DNA from 3 places in the Caproicibacterium argilliputei genome. Region 2 is predicted to be linked to each of the others. Evidence: riboswitches for the same ligand, from Rfam matches in the RefSeq annotation. Region 2 holds a riboswitch; each other region holds the start of a gene.

Region 1 (7,370 bases), 390 kb from region 2:
ATTCACGCGGTGCGAACCGACGGTTCGTTTCTCCCTCTGCCGCCGAAACAGGGGAAGATTGAATTCATTGGGGACAGCCTGACCTCTGGGGAGGGTACTGTCGGCGCACAGAAGGAAATGCAGTGGAATTCTATGGTGTTCAGTTCGGTGTTTGATTATGCGTTTCAAACAGCGAACCGACTTCACGCTGACTTCCGCATTGTTTCCCAAAGCGGCTGGGGTTTTCTTTCCAGCTGGGACGGCAATCCGGCGTGCAACATTCCACAGTATTATGAGCAGGTTTGCGGAGTCCTGCAGGGAACGCATAATGCCGCTTTAGGTGCTTTTGCTCCTTATGATTTTGCCGGCTGGCAGCCGGATGTGGTTTCTATCTGTTTGGGTGCGAACGATGCCTCTGCGTTTGGCAAGCCCGCGGTTTATCGGGACGAAAAGGCCGGGCGGCTTTTTGCGCAGAAACAAAATGCAGACGGCACGCCGGAGGCTGCGTCCCGCGCTCGTTTAGAAAGCGCCATTACGGCATTTGGCAGAAAGATTCGACGCTGCAATCCGCAAGCGCACATTCTATGGGTCTGCGGGTTGCTAAAGACAGAGATTGACAGCATCCTGCGCGAAGCGGTCGAAACTTATGTGGCAGAGACAGCAGACAAGCACACCTCCCTGTTTATGCTGCCGGTTGCGGATACTGCCACTATGGGCTCCCGCGAGCATCCGGGCTATGCGTGTCACAAAGCAGCGGCAGAGCAGTTAGCTGTGGAAATCAAGCATTATTTGTAAACGCATCTCTGCGGCAGTCTGTCAAAACAGTTATCCGAAAAATCGGAGCAAATCGAAACAAGAAGGATTTTTCACACAAGGTCTGACAGACCGCCGAAAAAGCAAAATGATGTTCCAATGCAGCCCCGCTGGGGCGGCGTTGGAACTGGTTTGGGAGGAGCCTGTTATGAATGCGGAAAATCTTTTGTCATTTGAGGACATCCCCACGCTGGAGCGTGAGCAGATTCAAAGGAACGCAGCGGTGATTCCGGTGCAGGCCGGTTCGCTGAATGTATCAAAGGTTGCAAAAAAATACCATATTCTTGCGGTTGCGCAGGGGTGTGTGCGGGTTTATTTGCTGGCAGAAGATGGCAAAGAAATTACGCTTTGCCGGATGACACAAGGGTCGTTTTGCGAGTACATACCGGAAACTTTCAGCGTGGAAGCTCCACAGTATGAAGTCTTGTGCCAGGCAGAGCCAAACACAGCGCTTTTCTGTATTCCGGCACACCTGCACCGCTGCCTGATGAATGCCTCGGTGCCCTACTTGAAATGCCAGATGCACCTGCAGCGCAGGTGCTTTTCGCGGGTGATCGCACTGCTGAATGAAATGCTTTCCCGCCGGCTGGAAAGCCGCGTGGCGTCGTTCCTTTTGGAAGAAAGCCGTCTGCAGGGGACTGCGCACCTCAAGATTACCCATGAAATGATTGCTCGCCATTTAGGCAGCGCACGCGAAGTCATTACCCGCGTGCTGAAAGATTTGCAGAAAAGCGGTGCTTTAGCGCTTCACCGCGGTTCCATACAGTTAACAGATATCAAAAAATTGCAGGAAATCCTATAAACTCTCATTTGGCGGAGAAGACTTCACAAAGACGGATTACAAGCTGTGCATATTGCGCGCACAAAAAAGGAAAATCTAATTTATTTTTTGCATTTCGGAAAAATGAATCACCACTTCCCACAAATCGAAAGGGAAACAGCCATTTGCGTAACTTTGTTACATACAAATTAGCAAATTTGTGGTACGATATCTTTGTCACCAAGATACAACATCTGCCAGAAGTGCAGAACCTGTACAGCAAATTTGTAAAAGCAAAGCCGATGAGAATCGGTGACGCAAAGCTATAGGGCCCCTCACCAAGAGGCGGCAGCCAGTTGCCAAAACAGAAACGATTTTTTGTCGTTTTCATGTTTTGGCTTTTTTCTTGCTTATTTTCAACTGGAATAGGGGGTGGGCGGCGTATGAATCTGTGCAAAATCAAAAGAATGGGCGGCAGGCTGAAGCGCTTCCTTTGCATGACGCTGAGCCTTTCTGTCCTGTTCTGTACCGTGTCCGTTGCTTTCGCGGGCACTTCCGCCCATGCAGCCGATTCCGAATCAGAGCTGACACCGCTTTCGATTGCCGAGGGACTGGGCAATGCGCGCTATTTCGGCATTGTCGCCAACACCCTTTCAAATCCAAATAACTTGAATGTAGAAGCAAACTTGGCGGTACAAAATTTTACCGGCAGCTATGGGGAAGTCGGCAACACGCATAACTGGAGTCAGGACACCGGTTCTTCGGCAGGCTCCGCCGTTTTAAACCTTACAGTACCGAAAGGGAATTACGAATTTTGTGTTTATCAGGATGAAGCAGCAAAAACAGCGGTCGGGCAGCCATTCTGGGTGGAATCCACTCAAAAAGAGACCGTGCAGAAAACGATTACAGGGCTGAAGCCGGGACAAACGTATTATGTGTATTTGCTGCAGAATGGAACAGCGAATACAAAGGTCGGCACAAAGTTTCAGGTTGCGGCTGGCTCGGATTCGGAAAAGTATGCAAATATAAACTACATAGAAGACTTTGACGTCACAAATGGCACAACTCTAAAAGTGAAAGATATTTCTCAATCTTTACCCGGCAAAGTGTATTTCGGCAGTCAAGTGCAGTTGAACGGTCCCGACAATCCGGGTGGAAACAAAGGCTCTGCAGTTGACAAGAAGAGCAAGTGCTTTCTAGCAATCGACCAGCTTTCAGCTGTGACAAATGAAAAGTTTCCCGTTGAACTTGGTACAGAAAACGGTTCATTTGCAAAAAAAACTTTCGACCAATTAAATAGCCTGTCGCAAAAACTAAGCAAGGTGTCGGATTCCTCAAAGGATGCGGCAGTAAAGGTGCTGAATATAACGCCGGAATCTTCATGGCGGTGGGATGGTTCCGAAACTGTTTCTGCGGAGCAAGTCCATCAGGATTTTAATGAAGTGCTTAATTACTCTAACTGGAACGACCTCGCAAATGATGGTGTTTCTCTCGAAAACTCCCAGTATTTAGTAATCAATCTCCACCTGCCTGCGGGCTGCAGTTCCGTTGAACTGCCGCAGGTAACCATCGGCGGCATCAATGCGGGTTCCGGATACAACGCCATTGCCCGACGAATCTTGTGGAATTTCTGTACGGATTCGGGAAGCCTTTCTGGAAATTTGCAGATTTTATCATCTCCGCAGGCCGGCGTGTTGGGAACACTCCTTGCACCCGAGGCAAAAATCACCCTTCAGGATTGCGCTGTTACCGGTGCGGTGTATGCCAACACCGTCACAGTCCAATGCGGCGGCGGTTTAAAATGTGCGACATTTCAGGCCGGAAGCACAGCGGAAGCCGCGGTGACTGTGCCGGATCCAACCGTGCAGGTCACGTTCAACAAAACAGCGAAAATGCTTTCAGATGGTCGGACAGCCCAAATTACGCTAAGCCGTTCCGGCCGGATTCAGAACTACACGTCACAGCGAGATGCCGAAGTTATCATGATGATGGATCGTTCCACCAGTATGAAACTTTCGGTGGATGGAAAAAAGCACGCCAACGATACAAATTTACTGGATGATGTGGGAAATCCGGATTACAAAATATTTGCGAAGGATTCGAGGCTGGCACTGCTTCAGGGCGCGACACAAAACTTCTTAACAAAACTGACAGAGTGCAATTCCAAGCTATCACAAAATAAACAAATACCGGTGTCAGTTGGCACTTTTTGTTGGAGCAAAGATGCTATTAATGGGGATTCTAATTATTACAAAGATGACCCGATGAATACAGCGGATTATAATCTCATTCATAATTCGGATGGTACGAGGAATAAGGACTATGCTAAATACACACCGAAAGGAACAGCGTTTCAGGGGACTTTTTTGAACGCCTTTACAACTCCTGTAAGTGCCGCAGCGCAGGTTTCCAAAATTTATCCCGCCCCATATACCTGCCTGGACGCAGCGATTGATTTGGTGGCAGAAACGGTACAAGCGCACGCTAATGACGGTAAGCGAAAGTTTGTGATTTTTATTTCTGACGGGGAACCCAATGGACCGAATGTGAAAAATGCAAGTGCCGCGGCGCAGCGCATGAAAGAAAAAGGGCTTTCTGACCGCAGTGATACTTCCATTTACAGCGCCTTTATCGGCAGCAGTGAGGAAGGCGAAGCGACTATGAAAGCATTGGCCAGTCAACCGGAAAATTACTTGCTGGTTCAGGATGAAGACGGTTTAAACAATGTTTTTCAAAAGCTAGAAGAGGGTGTACTGTCTTATGCTTTTGATAACAGTACCACGGTGACCGATACGCTGCCGAATTATCTCATGCTGACAGATGCCCAACAGAAAGCCATCGAGCAGCAGGGCGGCACAGTTCAAGTGGATTCTAAGGGCCAGACCACCATTACATGGAAAAACTTATCCCTCAGCCAAGCTTCGCAAGACATTACATTTGAAGCAACTGCCAAGAGTGATTATTTTGCAAGTCCGGACGGGCAGACTGTGCCGACCAATGTGTCCGCATCGCTGACTTATACGGATCCGGTTACGAAGAACGTACAAACGAAAACAACCGATTCTCCACAGGTCACAATTTCCGGAACGGCTGCGCTTACCGGCGGGGAGCAGACGATTGCACGCGGCGAAAAAGTGGATTTAACGAGCCTGTCGGCATTCAAAAATTCCAACAAAGCGGTTTATGGTACGGGAGATGTGGCGGGCTTTACAACGACACCCGGTACCCTGACAGGCTTTACATGGGAAATTTTGGACACGGATAAAAAAACGGTTTTGGCAACATCAGAAAACGGGAAAAAGTGGAAAAATAAAAAGGGAAAGCAAGTCCAAGTTTCCCCGACAGAAACAACAACCTATTATTTACGCGTTTATAACAAAAACCTTTATAAAAACGCAAAGAGCTGTGTGGTGGAAAAAGACTTTGATCAGACGGTGCCGCTAAAAATTATGGTTCCGTGCACCGGCAGCATCACCATTCAAAAAACATTAAAAGAGGGAAAAGGAAGTCTGCAGAAAGCGTTTACCGTGCAAGTTCGCTGCGCTGAAAATGGATACGCAGTGGATTTGCCGCTGACGGCAGGAACAATAGGCGGCTTGCAGCTGTCTCATCTGCAGCCCGGTACTTATACCATTCATGAAGTGGTTCCGCAGGATTACCGGTTTGTCAGTGCACAGGGAGCCGACGCGGTTCAAGGCTCCGCCGATACCTATCAGGTAACAATTTCTGCGAAAAGTCTGGAACACACGGTGACGATTACCAATCAGTATCAGCCGCCGTCCTACTACCACGGCAGCGATTCCGTGAGCAATCTGTTCCAAACGGACAGTTCCCTTACGCAGGCTTCATAAAGCGCACAGCAACTGCAATTTGTGCGGGAAAGGTGGGTGAACACCAAGTTCATGACAATGCAGATAAAAAGGCACCTAAAAATTGTCGCGGCACTTTGTGCGGCAGTGGCTGTTTCTGCTGCAGCAGTGGGTTCTTCTTTTGCGTGGTTTTCAAAAAATGCGCAGCAAGCAAATACATTTCACGTTGCGGCGAGTCATGTATCTGTTACGGAAGTGTTCAATCCGCCCAAGGACTGGAAACCAGACGAACCGGTTACGAAAAAAGTTTCCTTTACAAATGACGGTCAAGTGGATGTATACATTCGCGTGCCGGCTCCTGCAGAAACCTGGACAGCCGCGGACGGCAGTTATTTAAGCAGCCAGTATCTCGGTGCAGATAAGAAAACGCATGATGTAGCGCAAAAGCACTTTACAAATGCATGGAATCAGCAGTGGGTGAAAAGCGGCGATTATTTTTATTACTGTAAGATACTGAAAGCCGGTGAAAAAACAGAAATCATTATGGATTCTGTTACCCTTGCAACCGATCTGCCGGATGTGAAAGCTTATGCAGATGCGCAGTATCAGCTGAAATTTACCGTGGAAAATGTGCAGGCGCTGCCGGAGGCGGCAAAGGAAGTCTGGCAAATGCAGCCGACAGTGGATTCGACGGGCAGCCTCACTTGGAGCCCAGCTCAGACTGCTTCAAAGAATGGATGAGAGCATGAAGAAAGCATTGAAAATTATATGGAACATTGTCTTTTATGCGGCAGTGATACTCGCTGTAGGAAGTGTGCTGCTATTCTCTATGAATAGCAATCCTAATAAATCCGTATTTGGGTACCGCTTTTACAACGTTTTGTCCGGCAGTATGACGCCGACCATCTATAAAGGCGATATGGTCTTTGTGAAAATGACAGCGCCGCAGGATGTCCGTGTGGGGGACATCGTAACGTATGCCGCCGCAAGTGACTCAAGCGGACAGACAGTGGTAACGCACCGTGTGACCGCCATTCAAAAAGCAAAGGGCAAACAACCCGTTTTTACCACAAAAGGAGATGCCAATCCGACGCCGGATCAGCCGGTTCAGGCGAGTCAGATTGTCGGCGTTGCTGTTGGAAAGCTGCGCTTTTTGGGTGGCATTTTAACGTTCATCAAGGAGCATTTTTTGGTTGTTTTGATATTCACAGCTGCGGTACTGCTGCTGATTGCCGGGCTACGCCTGATTTTCGGCAGACAGTCTCAGCCGCAGAGCTGAATAAATAAATTTGCATGCAAAAAATTTAAGAACAAGTCTTTGAAAATTGAAAGGAGAAACACAATGAACGAAATCAACACCAATGAGCAGCAGACAGCGACACAGGTTGTGCGCAAAAAATCTGCTAAGAAGAAAGTCCTGGGGGCTGCGGCCATCCTTTGCGCACTGGGTCTGCTGGGCGGTACGTTTGCCTGGTTCAGCAAGACCGAATCCAAGGATAACGTTTTTTCAACCGATACGTTTAACACCAGCCTGGTGGATATCTACAATCCGGTTCCGGTGACACCCGGCGCAGAAATCAGCAAGCAGGTGGGCGCTGTCAACAACGGACAGAGCAAGGTGGTTGTGCGCATTAAACTGACCGAAAAGCTACAGACGCTTGTTGGTGACGACACAAACGGCCCGACGATTACGAAGTCTGCTTCCGCAACTGCCGGTGCGAATCAGGTTCCGGTTTACTACAGTGAATCAGCTTGGAAATCGCTTGCGGAAGGTTATACAGAAGCAACAGCGCTTAGTAAAGACACCCTGCACGTTTTTACGCAGGAAATCACGAATAAAGATGGAAAAAACATCGGTACAGGCTATCTTGCATACAACGAAACCAAGGACGGCAAGCAGGTCGTTGATTATACGCCCGCCAAAGAAGATGGGCAAGACGCTCAAGTAACCTATGAATTCTATACACAAAACACAGCAGCTGCTCCGACAACGGTTTCCTATGACAGTG
Region 2 (7,370 bases):
TGGGCGGCAAAAGCGGTCTTTGCAACACTGCGTCCTGGCTGTATCTGGCGGAGGATGCACAGAATTTTTCCTTTTTAAAGGGCGGCGAGCTGATCATCACAACCGGACTGTTCACCCAGAGTGGAACCACCCTGCAGGAGTTTCTGCGGCTGCTGGTACTGGAAAACTGCAGCGGCGCCATCCTCAACACCGGCAAATACCTGCAGGAAACCGACGTTGGGCCGGACATCCTTGCGTTTTGCGAGATGAACCGCTTTCCTCTGTTTGTCATGCCATGGGAAATGCATCTGGCAGACATCATGCAGGATCTCTGCCGGCTGTTTTTAAACGAAAACCGTCGGGAAGATCAGATTGACACAGCTTTTCAAGCCCTGCTGGATGGCGCCGCCACCCCGGAAAAGCCGCTGCGTCTGCTCAACCAAACCGGCTTCCCCACCGACTGCGCCTATCAGGTACTGGCTGTCAGCGGGCTGCCTGCGCCCATGCAGATTACCTCTGCGCTGAACGCTTACGGCTACTACTACCATCTGCTGCAAAAAGACAATCTGCACATACTCATTCTGCGCCTGCCGGTTCCCAAAACCTTTCTGCACGACTGCAGCGACACCATCTGCTACTGTGACAGCATCTCTCTGGGCATTGGCGTCACGGCGGAAAGCCTTGCAAATCTGGCGCTGTCTTACAAATGCGCGCGGTTTGCGCTTGCGGCAGCGCAGTTCTGGAAGCAGCCCCTGCTGCAATTTGCGCAGTTGGGGCCGCTCCGCCTGCTGTTTCATATAGATAACCCCGCCTTTTTGCAGACCTACGCACAGGAGCACCTGGGCGTGCTGGAGCAGTACGACCAGAAGCGAAACACCACCTACCTCGAAACACTGAAAGTGTACCTGCAGGCAGACTGCAGCCTGCTGCGCGCTTCCGCACAGCTGCATATGCACCGCAACACACTGGTTTACCGGATTCAAAAAATCAAAGAACTGCTGCACACGGATTTTTCGGACGCAACAGAAAAGCTGGAACTGCTGCTTTCCTTTTATATTCGGGAGTACCTTTCCATTTAACAGAAGCTGGCAAGGCACATTCCGGCTGCCCGCGCAGCGGCAACCGTTTCGTGCACCGTACGAAAGATACAAAAAGAAAGGCGGCGCCCACCCCAAAGGACGGTACCGCCGCTTTTTTTAGTTTCAGACGCTGCCTTACGGCCAGATTTGTGCCGCGACCTTTTTTACGAAACGCACTTTTTCCCACTGCTGCTCCTCGGTCATCAGATTGCCCTCTTCGGTGGAAGAAAAGCCGCACTGCGGGCTGAGGCAAAGCTGATCCAGCTTCACATACTGGGATGCTTCTTCCACACGCCGGCGCACATCCGCTTCCTTTTCCAGCTGCGGATACTTAGAAGTAATCAAGCCAAGCACGACTTTTTGATTTTGGATAAAGCGCAGCGGTTCAAAACTGCCTGCACGGTCGGAATCATATTCCAGGAAAAACCCATCGACATGGCAGCCGCCAAACAGAATCTCCGCAACCGGCTCATATCCGCCGGAAGAAAACCAGGTGGAGCGGAAATTGCCCCGGCAGATATGCATAGTAATGACCATGTCATCTGGTTTCGCTTCCAATATCTGATTGATGACCCGCACATACGCACGCGCAATTTCATCAAGGTTCAGTCCGCGCGCCGCATACGCTTTCCGTTTCTCCTGGTCACAAAATTCTCCCCATGACGTGTCATCCAGCTGCAGATACCGGCAGCCAGCGTCATAGAACGCGCGAACTGCTTTCTGATATGCAGTCGCGATGTCCTGAAACAGCGCCTGCTGGTCCTGATACAAGGAAATCGGCTGATAATGCTCCTCGCGCACACAGCAAATCAAGTGCAGCATGGAGGGCGACGGAATGGTCATCTTGCAGAGCGTTCCCTCTGCAATGCTCTGCAGAAAGCGGAAATGCTCCAAAAACGGATGGCTGCCAAAGTCAACCTTTCCGGTGATTTTCAGGGTTGCCGCTTTCGGTTGGCGGTCTTTAAAAGCAACGGACCAATGCTCCGCCTTGACCTCTTCCACGCCATCCAGTGCCGCAAGAAAATCCAAGTGCCAGTAGCGGCGGCGGAACTCTCCGTCTGTAACGGCCTGCAGACCCACTTCCTTTTCCTTTTGAACCAGATCGCGAATGGCCGCGTCCTCCGCCGCCCGCAGCTGCTGCAGGCTGATTTTGTTCTGCGCATAATCCGCGCGCGCTTGTTTTAACGACGCCGGACGCAAAAAGCTCCCGACAATATCCGCACGAAATGGTGCTGTATCTGTTTTTGCCATTTTCTTCTGTCCTTTCCGAATGCACAGGGCATTTTCAATTTACCTTTCTTATAAGTATACGGGGAAAACGCAGCCCTGTAAAATTCAGAATTCCTATAGTTTGTTATCACTTTATCCGATAACGCAGCAGTCGGCACTTACACAGCTATTTCTTTCAGGATTCTTAAAAAGGCAGATTCGCTGATTTTTCCCGGCACGCCGAACCGCCATGCACTGCTCCGCTGCTTGCGAAAAGATTTTTTTCATGCTGCATCCAACCGCATTTCCGTCTTGTGGTTGAATACGACTTTCAGCAGAACCGGTGTCAGAACAGTGGTGAGCAGCACCACTAAAATGGTGGGAATGAAGACCTCCTGCGTGATAATGTGATTCTGCAGCCCAATATTGGCCGTAATAATTGCCACCTCGCCACGCGAAATCATGCCGATACCGATTTGCACCGACTCACTGCGGCGCAAGTGAAAAAGCCGCGCCGCACCACTGCAGCCAATGACTTTTCCGATGACGGCAACAACAAACATTACAGCCGTAATGAGCACCACCTTGCTGTTGAAACCGGTGAAAGTTGCCTCCAGTCCCACGCTTGCGAAGAAAATGGGAGAAAGAAATCCGGAAGAAAGGACTTTCACATTCCGCTCCAGATATTCCTTATGCTTCAGCTGCGAAAACAACAGCCCGCAAAGGTATGCGCCGGTGATCGAGGCAATGCCAAGACTTTCGGCGGCAAAAGCAACCAGCAGAACAGCAGCAAGTGAAAACGTGAAAAATGCATACCCCGGCTGCGCGTCTTTGAGCAATCGATTGAGAAAGTTCGGCAAAAAAACAATTGCCAGAACCCCAGCCAAACAGAACAGAACAATTTTCAGTCCGGTAAAAATCAGCGAACTGCCGCTGCCGTTCTTGACGGAAAGCAAGACGGAAATGAGCACAAGTCCCAGAATATCATCAATCACCGCGGCGCCAAGGATATGGATGCCCGGTTTTGAGTTTAACTTGCCGAGCTCCGTCAGCGTTTCTACTGTAATGCTGACACTGGTAGCGGACAGAATGATGCCAAGGAAAATGTCTTCTGTGGTATCCTGAAAGAACAGATAAGCACTCAGCGCGCCCAAAACCAGCGGGATAAGGACACCGGACAGTGCAATAACAGCAGAGGACTTGCCGGCTTTTTTGAACTGTTCCCAGTTGGTTTCAAGCCCCGCAAGGAACATCAGCATGATAACGCCTAAGTCCGAAAGAAGCTTGATGCTGTCGTCATACTGCACCACATGAAGCAGCATAGGGCCAAGAACCACACCTGCCAGCAGCGCACCAAGCACTTCCGGCATTTTCAGCTTGCGGCTGATAAGCCCGCCGATTTTAGTGGCTGTTAAAAGCAATACAAGATCCAGTAACGTTTTCTCCATATTCACACATCCAATCCTTTTTTGATAGAAAAAAAGTGGGAAGCCCAAACAGGACTTCCCACCCAAGAAGCTGATTCTTGAAAGCGGCAACCAGCCGCCCAACCGTATACCATCATTTTGTTGTATGTAAATAGTATAGCAGATTTTACAGCGGCTCCGCAAGGGCAAAATCGCAGAGAATCAGACCCTCCACATTCCTTTTACCGGTACAATTGCTGTATTCATAAGAGCTCAATTCCCATAAAGGAAACATAAATCCGCAGTTTTTCACAAAATTCTGCTTGCAGCAGTTCCTTTTCCTTCCGAATTCCTTTACAATTTAAGTAACAATACAATATTGGTCCGTCCGGAGCCAATGGTCCAAATAACCACATAATCCCCTTTTTTGACCATACCCTGCTGAATAGATTTCCACAGGACAATGAACGGACTGGTTGTGCCGGTATAGCCGTACTCATCGCCGACATACAAACTTTGGCTTTCCTCCATCGAAAGCAGTGCGCGAAGTTTTTGCAGAAACAGATAAACCGACTGTGAGCAGCAGAACATTTTAACATCATCGACAGACAAATGGTTTTTCTGAAGCAGCTGCAGGATGTGTTCCGAAGCATCCTCAAGATTCACGGTGGCGTCCGGATTCCAGCGCAGGAGCAGTTCGCTTCGGTCCTCTACCTGAAACAGCTTGGAAAAACCGCAGCCCGGAAAAACAATGTCCGCGTGTTCATCCGAATTTACCCAAAGCTTTGAATCCTGCAGACCGCAGTCTTCTTCTGTTTTCTCCAGAATCAGTGCACAGGCGGCATCCCCGTAAATCCCGTAGCTGTACTCGCACTCCGGGTCAGCAATCATGCTGATGAGGTCGCAGCCCACAAGCATAACTTTGTTGACATTTTCGCTGACTGACATATACTTTGCCGCAGATTCCAGTGCAGTTGACAAACCGGTGCAATCCACGTTGATATCATAACAGATGCAGTCGGTTTTGCCACCCACCGCATAGTGAACCAGAACCGAACTCGGCGGCGCAACGTATTCGGGAAGCTGACTGGAAAAAAGGATCATATCCAACGCACTGCCGGTTATGCCGGTGTTCTTTAAAACTTTTTTTGCAGCAGCCGTTGCCAGCGTCAGACTGCTTTCCTTGGTCAGGTCAATGCGGTACCGCTTGTCCCGCCCGTAAACATCGCGAAAAAAATGCTCGACATCTTTCCCGCGTTCCTTAAAGTGTGCGATATATTTTTCGTTGTCCTCCACAAGATCTCCGTGTTGAACCTCGATTCCGCAAATTTTAAAATGAAAAATGGGATACACCTTCTTTGCAGATTTTAAAAAAGGATATTCTTTTCTTAATGCTATAAGAAAAGAATATCCTGTGCGCAAAAATCACAAGTCAGGCAATGGAAAAGTTGCTCAAACCTGCCGCTGCCGCAATTCTCTTAACCTGCATACTCAGAATGCTGTTGGATTTGTCCATGTGCATAATAATCTGCTTAAACCCGGTTTTTTGGTACAGAGCCAGACAGGATTTCAGGGATTCCTGCATATCCGAAGTCACAATGCTTAATTCTTTTGCGTCAATTTCCAATATTGTCTGTGCAGGAGCAATGGTGCTGATCGTCTGCTTATACTCCTGGAAAAACTTTGCCGCAGTTGCTTCATCCATATGACCAGACACACGGATGACCAAATGATTTGCCTTCTTTACAATACTGTACTTTTCCATTTTGCTATCTCCTTATAAAGTCGAATTTTGTAAGTAGGAAGATGCTTGCAGGCACTCTCTGCCCAACACCCTTGCCCGCTGCAAAGCGAAAAAAACAAATACGGAAAACTTGCGGTTTTCAGCGACGCATTTCTGGCAGCGGACGCAGCTGGATAAACACAGCATTTTCAAATCTGCATTTTGGCAACCCAGCCGTCGTTGCTGACCGCATTAGACCTGTGGCTTTGCGTCCCCACCTTTTGATGGGTTTGCTATTTTCATCTTTGTGAATCTTATTATAGCATTGATGACTCGTGAATTTCATCCACTTTTTATAATTTCAATGAATAAAATAAAATTTATAAACAATTATTTTAGATACTAGTCATAAAAATCACACAAAAACTGGGTCGTAGAGGAAAAACGCACAATCTTATCCCGCAATATGAGATTCTTTGTAAAATAAAGTTTTTTGCATTTTGTAAAAATCTGTGAGTCTATTTATTCACCTATGAAACTTCCGTCTTGCAGCAGGAGCATGAAAAGCTCTCCCATAGATTCCTCTCTAGCAAGAAAAGGCGACCGGGGATTTTCGAAGCAAGGAAGGACTTTCTGTACACCTTACAACATTTTGCAAAATACAAAAAAACCGGCTCAGGAAAAAATCCTGAGCCGGTTTTCCACGCTTACCAATCTATTCTCGGCGAAACCGCCGGGAAAGAAGTGGTATTGCATGATTTCTGCTGTGTTCGTCTTTGGGACATTTGGTGGTGGAGGAGGATGGATTCGAACCATCGAAGCCGAAGCAACAGATTTACAGTCTGCCCCATTTGACCACTCTGGAACTCCTCCAATTTGCAGCCCGCAGGCCGCTTTTATCAGCCAGATTGGAGCTGGCAGAGAGACTCGAACTCACGACCTGCTGATTACAAATCAGCTGCTCTACCAACTGAGCTATGCCAGCGTATCTCCGGCTGACAAGAATATATTATACAGGGCAATCTGCGTTTTGTCAAGGGTTTTCTACAATTTTTTTGCTTTCATTTTCCTGCCCAAAAAGTTGCATCGCTTTTTGTGCAATCCGCATTCCAAACGTGACGTACAGGGGTCTGCTCTGCTCCCTTGTATCACGCGTGCACACTGGGCCCAAATGAATGTACGGCTGCCCGAGTGCAGAACCGCCGGAATACACCAGCATCCCTTTCACCAGCATATGGCAGAGGAGCGTCTGCAAGGCAAGGTCTGCCCCGCCCTGCGCATAATCAGCCGTGGCAAACGCCGCGCCAACTTTCCCCGCGAGAACAATGCTGTGCGATTCGTCAAACCATTTCTTCATCTGCCAGCAGGTACTGGCATAATACGTCGGCGTTCCGAACACCACCGCACAGCTTTCCTGCAAATATGCCGGGTCTGCTTCTTCCAATGAAAAAATTTCCGCCTGCACACCGGGAACAGACCGCATTCCCTGCGCAACCGCCTCTGCCATCTGCTGGGTATAACCGGTTTTACTGAAATACAAGACCGCAGTTTTCATACAGCCAACCTCCTTACAGCATCGCGCAGTCCAGTGAGTCACTGCACAGGGAATTTAAGTCAAACGGGGTGGTCTGATAGACAAAGTAGTTGAGCCAGTTGGTATACAGCAGCTGACCAGTGGCACGCCAGTTGTTGACCGGCGCACGTGACGGGTCATTTCCCGGATAATAATGCTTCGGCATCAGAATTGGCAGACCCTTTTCCAAATCCCTGCGGTATTCGGTGCCCAAAGTATCCACATCATACTCGGAGTGTCCCATCACAAAATACTGCCGCCCCTCCTGATCCCCGACGATGTGCACACCGACCTCCGGAGAAACAGACATCAGCCGCAGCTGCGGCACTTTTTCGATATCTTCCACGCGCACCTCTGTCTGGCGCGAATGCGGCACCCAGTAGATATCGTCAAAACCACGG
Region 3 (7,370 bases), 1.2 Mb from region 2:
CGCAGCTTTTCCGGCTGATAACCCAAAACCGGGCGAACGGGTTCAATCACCTGAATTTGCGGCGGTTGAAGGCTTCGACACGCAACCGGCATCTCGTTTCTGCCCGCTCCCGCAGCGGTTTGAGCGTATGCGCTATTCATTTTCACTGTCTCCTTTCTTGTGGGTTCGATACCTTTTTGGTATTAGCACATACACTACCACATGGACGCGGGAATAGCTATCACAATATCCACTAAATCGACCGGAGCACCGGGCGATACTTTTTGACTACGTATTCCTCAGCCTTTTCGTATTCCCGCGAGGTGATTTTTCCCTGTTTTAAAAGGGATACTAGAAAATTTCGAGCCATCCGATATTTGATTTCATTCGTTACCTGTTTCTGTGTCATGGTTGAACGCCTCCTAACCGAGTAATGGAGACGAAAGTTTGGCCTGCCGCTCCACGGAGATTTCTCCTTCCAGCGGAGAGTACACCTTCACGCCGCAGTCGTTGAGCTGTCGGAGAAAGTCAACGGTTTTCGCTGTGTCGCGATCGATACGGATGGCGGAATGAACAATCAAAGCCTCCACTTCACCCGCTTTGGCGGCGGCCATCGCGTCTTTTAGGCCGGCGCGGTTATAATCCAGACCGCTGCTCAAGTCTTCGGAAGCCCCGACAACCTCGAAGTCCATTTGACGTGCATATCCGTCCAGTTTTTCCTTCTGTTTTTTTAAAGCGCCGTGGGTATCCTCCGGCGCGTCGATACGGCAGTAAAGCCACGCTTTTCGTTTTGTATCCATATCGATATCCTCCTTCGCAATTATTGGCTTCATGGCACATGCATAAGGGCAGACGTATCAAAACGCCTACCCTCATGGTATCTGGCATGAAACCGCCAGACTTGTTCTTCGTTTTCGGCTGCTCCTATTCGACACTACTTCCCGGAGCCGGGGCAGTCAATTCAGACCAGCCAGTGGTTAACGTCACGCAAGCGTGACGAATGGCTGCCATGGGACTCTCACCCTCGCCGGGATCTCCGGCGACCGCCCCCATTGCGATGTCTGTGGCTGGACGGAAGTATCATTATAGGCTGTTCCGGTCTTGGCGGTACGATCCACCACGGATCGTTTTCCGGTCAAACATTTCCCGCTCGGCACCTTTGATGCAATCGTTTTGACAGGCAGCTCTGACTTGCCTGCAGGTGGTCTTGGCGTGTTTCCCGACGCCGCTTTCGCTCATCACGCGAAACAGCTAATGTATCTGAACTGCTGGATATAACCGAATGATTTCGGTGTTTTTCAAGGAACACGGGAGAGATAAAAATCCCCCTCACTTCTATAAAGGAAAAAGTGAGGGGGTTGAGCGGATTGTTTTTAATTTTCCATGAGATTTCTTAACTTCAGCAGGATTTTTCTTTTCCTGTCATTAATAGTTTTCTGCGGTACGTTGATTTTTGCGGAGAGATTGCGTTCGCTCAGTCCGTTAAAAAACAGCTCATGGATTAACAGCTTTTCTTCAGAATTCAAGGCAGCAAGGGCTTGCCCCAATTTCTTCAACTGTTCTTGCTGGGTGAGCCTGTCCTCAACGGTAGGCTCATATATGGAAAGTTGAAGCTCCACTTGAACGCCGTCCTCCTGAAAGCGTTCCAGAGAAAGCTCAAATTGACGGGCAACTTTATCCTGATACCGTTCCGCTTCCCGCGCTTTATGGTAAGCGTGATAGACCGCTTTGCTGACTTCGACGCGCTGGTGTTTTACAAGGATCGTATATTTTTTATCTTCCGACATATGCTTGTCCTCCTGATTTTCAAAATTTGGTTGAAAACGAAGGACAAGAAGGCGGCAATCTGCAGCGGGGAATATCCCTTAAAAACGCAAAAAGAGCGCACCAGCGGACATAGTCGTCCGTTGATACACTCTTGTAGATATGTTCGTATTGAACACGTTCTGTCAGTTCGTGTTTGTAACCGCTCTGCGCCCATGCGCAGCATAGACTTTTTTTGACGAGTTACCGATTAAGAAACTATGTAGCAGATAGATGTCCGCTTCATCACGCCCGACCGCTGATAAACAGCGGTCGCCTGAAACTCATAACATATCGAACACGCATAGAAAAGCCCTCCAAACCCGTAAGCTTGGAGGGAAAAAGAAAATGGTTTATTCAGGCATAAAAACTGACCCGCCAAACTTACGTTTTTTTTGTTGGGCGGGTAACGGTTTCCTTTTATACCCATTTATGAAAAGACCTGCCGCAAAAAGGGCAGGTCTAATACGCACTTCACGGTGGCCAGGCTGTCATCATGCGGTTGCACTTTAGACCCTCGGCTTTGCGTCCTTGCCTTTCAGCAAGTTTGCCCTTAGCATTATTTTGTTACTGAATACCACCGACTGGGGCCGATACGTTCGATTTGCAACTGTAAGCCACCTAAAGTATAGGGAACACCATCTTCACATTACCTTCCAGTGAACTACCGGATAGTGCCTTGTGGTTTTCAGTTCCCTCATGACTTTCATGACTTTTTAAATTCTTTTTCAGCATTCCGCATACCAATTAAAGCAGCTCCAATTGCACCGTTGTACTGCGGATAATTGGCTTTATAAATATCACACATCAACTCATCCTCCAGTGCCAGGCGCAGCGCATCATTTTTTGCGCCGCCTCCGGTCATCATCACATCGCCATCCGACTTATATTTACGCGCCATTTTGGCGATACGGTTTGCCATGGCTATATGCATACCTGCAAGGATATCACTTCGGCTTTTCTTTTGAGCAAGAAGAGAGATCACTTCCGTCTGGGCGAAAACGGCGCAGGTGCTGTTGATTTGACAGGGGTCTGTACTCTCTTTCGCAAGCGAAGCAATCTGATCAATGGTAGTTTCCAGAAGATCAGCCACGACCTCCAAGAACTTTCCTGTTCCAGCGGCGCATTTATCGTTCATTGTAAAATTAACGATATGTCCATCGGGGCCAAGGCTGATGATCTTGCTGTCTTGGCCTCCGATATCAATGATCAAGCGCGGATGCACGTTTTCAGGGGCTGTCAATTGTACACCGCAGGCATGAGCGGTGATTTCTGAAATTGTGGCATCTGCGAGGCCGATACTGCGCCTGCTGTATCCGGTTGCGGTGATCACGGCGATATCATTGCGTGTGATACTTTGGCTTGCATAGATCTTTTCCAGCAATTTGCCCGCAGTTTCCTCACAGTCGATGCCTGTTGGAAGAAGTTCAGCGCCTAAAACACAGTTATCCTTTATCAATGCCGCTTTCAGGTATGTCGAACCGGCATCCAGCCCCACATAATAGTTTCCCATGTATTTATCTCCTTTGTTCTATCAATTCAACAAACGCTTCCAGACGGATTTTTACCTGTTCTGCATCCTCGGCGGAGAAATCTGTTTCCACACGCAGAACCGGAATATCAAGCTTATCTGCCAGCTGTTCCACCATGGACAATTCGAAGTCGTAAGGCGTGCAGCCGCGCAGGATATGATAAATAACGCCCTCCGCTTTCGTCTGACGCAGTTTTTCTGTGAGACTGCTGAGGCGATCGTCCGTCTGCTCGAATACCGGACACGTACATGCGCAGACATATCGCGCCGTAAGCGCACGTAAGATGCCGTCTGTACTGTACTCATCAGGAACAACGGGGTCATATAAAAGCCTCCCCGCCATACACGTCTCGTCTCCGACAATCTGTGCCCCCAGACCTTCCATCAAAAACGGCAGTTTATAGTTTGGAAATGTAATGGGAGAGCCTGCGATAAAGATACGCGGCTTTTTCCTTTTCAAAGGCTGCATGGCAGCTGCTTTTTGGGAAAGTCCGGCATTTAGTATTTTCGCGTGCTGCGCCCAGCTTTCCGGCGTATCATAGCAATAGCTGTTCAGCACAGCCATAACCTGTGAACCCGTGACAGGCGGATTGTCGGATGAGAGCAAGCCGTATAGTTTATATGCTTCCTGCTGTGCCGCATTAATGCTTTTGCAGGATTCAATCAGTTTCCGGTTGGAGAACCTGCGGCCCGTTTCTTTGGAAATACTTTTCATGAGAGCATGCATGTTTTGCAGGTTCTGCGCAAAGCGTTCCTCCGACTTATCCATTTCAATCGGCAAGGGAATAACCGGAAGATACTGCGACAAAAGCGCCGCGCTCTTCCGTTTGCCGTCGCAGGTCATCGGCAGCACCGCCAGCCTGCACTGCTGATAGATTGGCATGACGCGCATCGCATGAAATCCCGCGGTTGCTTTCAAGACCGGGCAAGCGTCGCGCGGGACGATCTCGTCTCCGATCATTGCCGCAACGCTGTGCCCAGCGCATAAACGAAGTGGCCTGTAGCCGAATGCGTATATCATTTCATCTGGCACCATCACGCAGTAGCTGCCTATGTACTCGTTGTCATCCTTCTTAAAATCGACAAATGTTCTATTAAGAACATCCGTAAAATATTCAAGCCCATCGGGAATATCCCGCGCGGACGTCAACTGTTTCAGTGAACCAGCCGAAACACGCGAAATATTTCGCTTATAACGTTCTAATGTACGCTCTTCCATTATTTCACCTGCTTACTATTACGTTTGGAGGACAATACCTTTTTCCCAAACAGGGTAAAGGAAAGCACATCCTGCTCCGGGCATGCCTCAATGCATTTCATACAGTAGATACAATCCGAGTGAGTGATATCGGATTTGTTGCGCTCCTCATAAATAGAACGGATATCCATTGGGCAGCATTCAAGACAAGCGCGGCAGTGTGTACACGCGGTGCCGTCCTTTTTAATTTTTCCGAAGCTGATTTTATTGACAAAGCCCCGGAGTGTCCCTAGCGGGCAGTATTTACAGAACGCCCTTTCTTTCAGAAAACAAATTCCCGTTACAATACCGACAATAATGATTTTATAGATACTCATATCTGCGCTGCTGAAGGAAAGGTCGGGCCGTATATACATAACTGGGCGCAGCCCAAAAAACAAAACGCTGGCCAGAAAATATACAAGTATGATCCATTTCAGCGGACGCAAATAGGATTTCACCTTTAATGACACGTGGAACGTCGGAATATGCAGTTTTTTCCGAAGCATTGAAAGTAGTTCCTGATAAAATCCCAGCGGACAAACATAGCCGCACCAGAGACGCCCAAAAACTAGAGCACTGAAGATGCTGAGCAATAAAATAATAATCCGGTATCTGCTTCCAAGGAAAGCGAGCACGGCAGCGGCAATCAGAAGACATGTGATACGAAAAGCTGTAATTTTACGCTGCTTCAATGTGTTTCCTCCTCACTCCGCAGTACCGGAAGCGGTTTAACGCGGTTTTTCTTTTTTCTGTAATAGACTGTCATGCCTCCCGATGTCAACACGGCAATACCCAAAATAGAGGCAACATTTTCGATACGCTTGAGCGTCTTAGCCTGCATAGCGGTTTCGTTTTGATTACCGCCGTTTGGAATTGTCGTGCTTTCGTCGCTTTGAGTAGTGCTGCTAACGGGAGTTAATGTCCGGCCTGCTGGATTCTGCGCAAGATTTGCTTTGACAGCGAAAAAAACGATTGTAACAAGAATGGCGGCAATCACGATGGTTATTATTCCGCGGTGTGCTTTTGCCGCTTTTGTTTTTTCCATAACTTTTCGATGCAGTTCTTGTAAAAGAAAGCTGAATGACATAAGTTCCTCCTTAATCGCTTTGAGTTTATAAACTGGTGAGTATTCATTTTCATATTGCTGCGGACAGTCTTCCGGTCTGCATCAGCAGTTCAGAAAAAGCTTCCAGGCGAATTCTGATCTGTTCGATATCGGCATTCGTATAATCCGTTTCAATGCAGACGAACGGAATCCCCGCCCTGATGGCGGCCTTTTCAATCCGATTCGCTTCATAAGCATACATGAGTTGCCCCTTGAGCAGATGGTAGATGACGCCGCTGGCGTTTTGCAGGAAAGAAGTATCAGAACACAGTGCGCGAGCAATATCGTTTTGTGCCGATCTGTAATGAAGTTCATTCAGATCCCTGAACATGGAATTTAGCGAGGAAGGATCATGCTCCATAAGCTCTGTGTAATCCTCCGGATCAGGGACTCCACAGTGATTCTCATAATTTCGGATGCCGACATTATGTAATACAGTCGGGATTTTGACATTCGGGAAAAAGATCGGTGACCCGATCAGCAGCAGATGGGACCGGTTTTCGGGCATCGGCTTCAGGTTTTCCTCGGCGAATCCATTCACGCGGTCGGTCCATTCCTGAATGTCAGGAGCAAGATAATAGGTCTGCTTGATAAAATCCTTTGCGATTTGCGGAATATCCATAGTCTTAAGGCGCCGGATGGCATCATGTGCGCTGGTGATTTGCTTCGCGGCAGTTCGGATGCTCTTGGCGGTGATCGGTCGGTGTGTGAGCTTTTGCAGCTCCATAACTAAATCCATCTGTGACGACCGAAACCGTGATGTGGCTTTTGAATCCAGAAACGGCTCCTCCTCCATCACGATTACCGGATGCCCCAGATCCTTGAAATAAGGCAGAACTTTACGCGTATCTGCGTTGCTCACCGGAACAACCATCGCGGTAATATCCCTCATGCAGGCAAGCTGTTCGGAAAAGAGAATGCTGCTTGCAGATTTCAACACAGGGTCCGAAATCTGCGGAAACACCTGTTCTGCGTATTGATCCGTAAAGTAATTACCGCCAAGCAAAAATAACGGTTTCGCGCCGGTAGCCCGGATATATAATTCGGGAATACCAGTCCCCAATACCGCTATGGACGGCATTTCTGTCTTTTGTTCACCAAACCAGAATCCCTTCCAGATATCGAAAAAATAATCAAGAGGGATATCTGGTGCTTTTTCGCGCACGGCATCCATCGATTTCAGGATTTGATCCTCATATTTTTTATCCAAAACATTTAGGGCCCCTTTCATCTTTGATACTTTTGTATTATAATCAAAAAAAAAAGTGAAAGGAGTAACCATGGTTACTCCTTTCAAGAAAGGTGTGCTATTTTGGATAATTTATTTTCGATACTTGAAACGGTTGATCTATTTAACTGCTTCTCTTCTGATGAGTTAGATAAATTGTTTCAAAATAATCTTTACCATATCAGAACTTATACCAAAGATTCCGTGGTACATCTTCAGAACGAAAAATGTGAAAACCTCGACATCATTTTGAGTGGGACTGTTTCGGTACAAAAAATTGATTCGAATGGGGATATGCTCACGATTTGCAGTTTTTCGGCCGGTGAGGTTATGGGAGAAAATCTCCTGTTTTCACACAGAAACTTTTATCCCATGACAATCACCGCAAAGTGTGATGCGAAAATTCTCCAGATCAAGAAAGAATTGATTTTGAAGCTGTGCCAAGATAACAGTAAATTTCTGAAGGGCTTTCTCCAGTCTGTAT

What was found. Region 2 has a riboswitch for cyclic di-GMP ahead of PXC00_RS04535 (hypothetical protein). Riboswitches for the same ligand answer to the same signal wherever they lie in the genome.
Positions count from the first base shown of each region.
Region 1: it holds a riboswitch for cyclic di-GMP, as region 2 does, so the genes downstream of both, PXC00_RS06515 (VWA domain-containing protein) here and PXC00_RS04535 (hypothetical protein) in region 2, are expected to answer to the same signal.
Region 3: it holds a riboswitch for cyclic di-GMP, as region 2 does, so the genes downstream of both, PXC00_RS12925 (sigma-70 family RNA polymerase sigma factor) here and PXC00_RS04535 (hypothetical protein) in region 2, are expected to answer to the same signal.

Region 1 is NZ_CP135996.1:1,341,652-1,349,021, forward strand. Features, by position in the region: gene PXC00_RS06505 (SGNH/GDSL hydrolase family protein) at 1-774, shown strand, start outside; gene PXC00_RS06510 (Crp/Fnr family transcriptional regulator) at 941-1,594, shown strand; cyclic di-GMP riboswitch class I at 1,835-1,916, shown strand; gene PXC00_RS06515 (VWA domain-containing protein) at 1,996-5,403, shown strand; gene PXC00_RS06520 (BsaA family SipW-dependent biofilm matrix protein) at 5,455-6,102, shown strand; gene PXC00_RS06525 (signal peptidase I) at 6,107-6,640, shown strand; gene PXC00_RS06530 (BsaA family SipW-dependent biofilm matrix protein) at 6,704-7,370, shown strand, end outside.
Region 2 is NZ_CP135996.1:956,017-963,386, reverse strand. Features, by position in the region: gene PXC00_RS04555 (PucR family transcriptional regulator) at 1-1,058, shown strand, start outside; gene PXC00_RS04550 (5-methyltetrahydropteroyltriglutamate--homocysteine S-methyltransferase) at 1,194-2,309, opposite strand; gene PXC00_RS04545 (cation:proton antiporter) at 2,552-3,715, opposite strand; sodium ion sensor (DUF1646 type) at 3,768-3,819, opposite strand; gene PXC00_RS04540 (3-oxoacyl-[acyl-carrier-protein] synthase III C-terminal domain-containing protein) at 4,028-4,969, opposite strand; gene PXC00_RS04535 (hypothetical protein) at 5,106-5,438, opposite strand; cyclic di-GMP riboswitch class I at 5,618-5,701, opposite strand; tRNA gene PXC00_RS04530 (tRNA-Tyr) at 6,186-6,269, opposite strand; tRNA gene PXC00_RS04525 (tRNA-Thr) at 6,306-6,381, opposite strand; gene PXC00_RS04520 (flavodoxin family protein) at 6,430-6,951, opposite strand; gene metA (homoserine O-acetyltransferase MetA) at 6,965-7,370, opposite strand, start outside.
Region 3 is NZ_CP135996.1:2,691,590-2,698,959, forward strand. Features, by position in the region: gene PXC00_RS12910 (recombinase family protein) at 1-140, opposite strand, end outside; gene PXC00_RS12915 (SHOCT domain-containing protein) at 233-388, opposite strand; gene PXC00_RS12920 (recombinase family protein) at 402-779, opposite strand; gene PXC00_RS12925 (sigma-70 family RNA polymerase sigma factor) at 1,353-1,766, opposite strand; cyclic di-GMP riboswitch class I at 2,258-2,344, opposite strand; gene PXC00_RS12930 (acyl-CoA dehydratase activase) at 2,489-3,295, opposite strand; gene PXC00_RS12935 (2-hydroxyacyl-CoA dehydratase subunit D) at 3,300-4,532, opposite strand; gene PXC00_RS12940 (4Fe-4S binding protein) at 4,532-5,245, opposite strand; gene PXC00_RS12945 (hypothetical protein) at 5,242-5,640, opposite strand; gene PXC00_RS12950 (2-hydroxyacyl-CoA dehydratase family protein) at 5,690-6,868, opposite strand; gene PXC00_RS12955 (Crp/Fnr family transcriptional regulator) at 6,971-7,370, shown strand, end outside.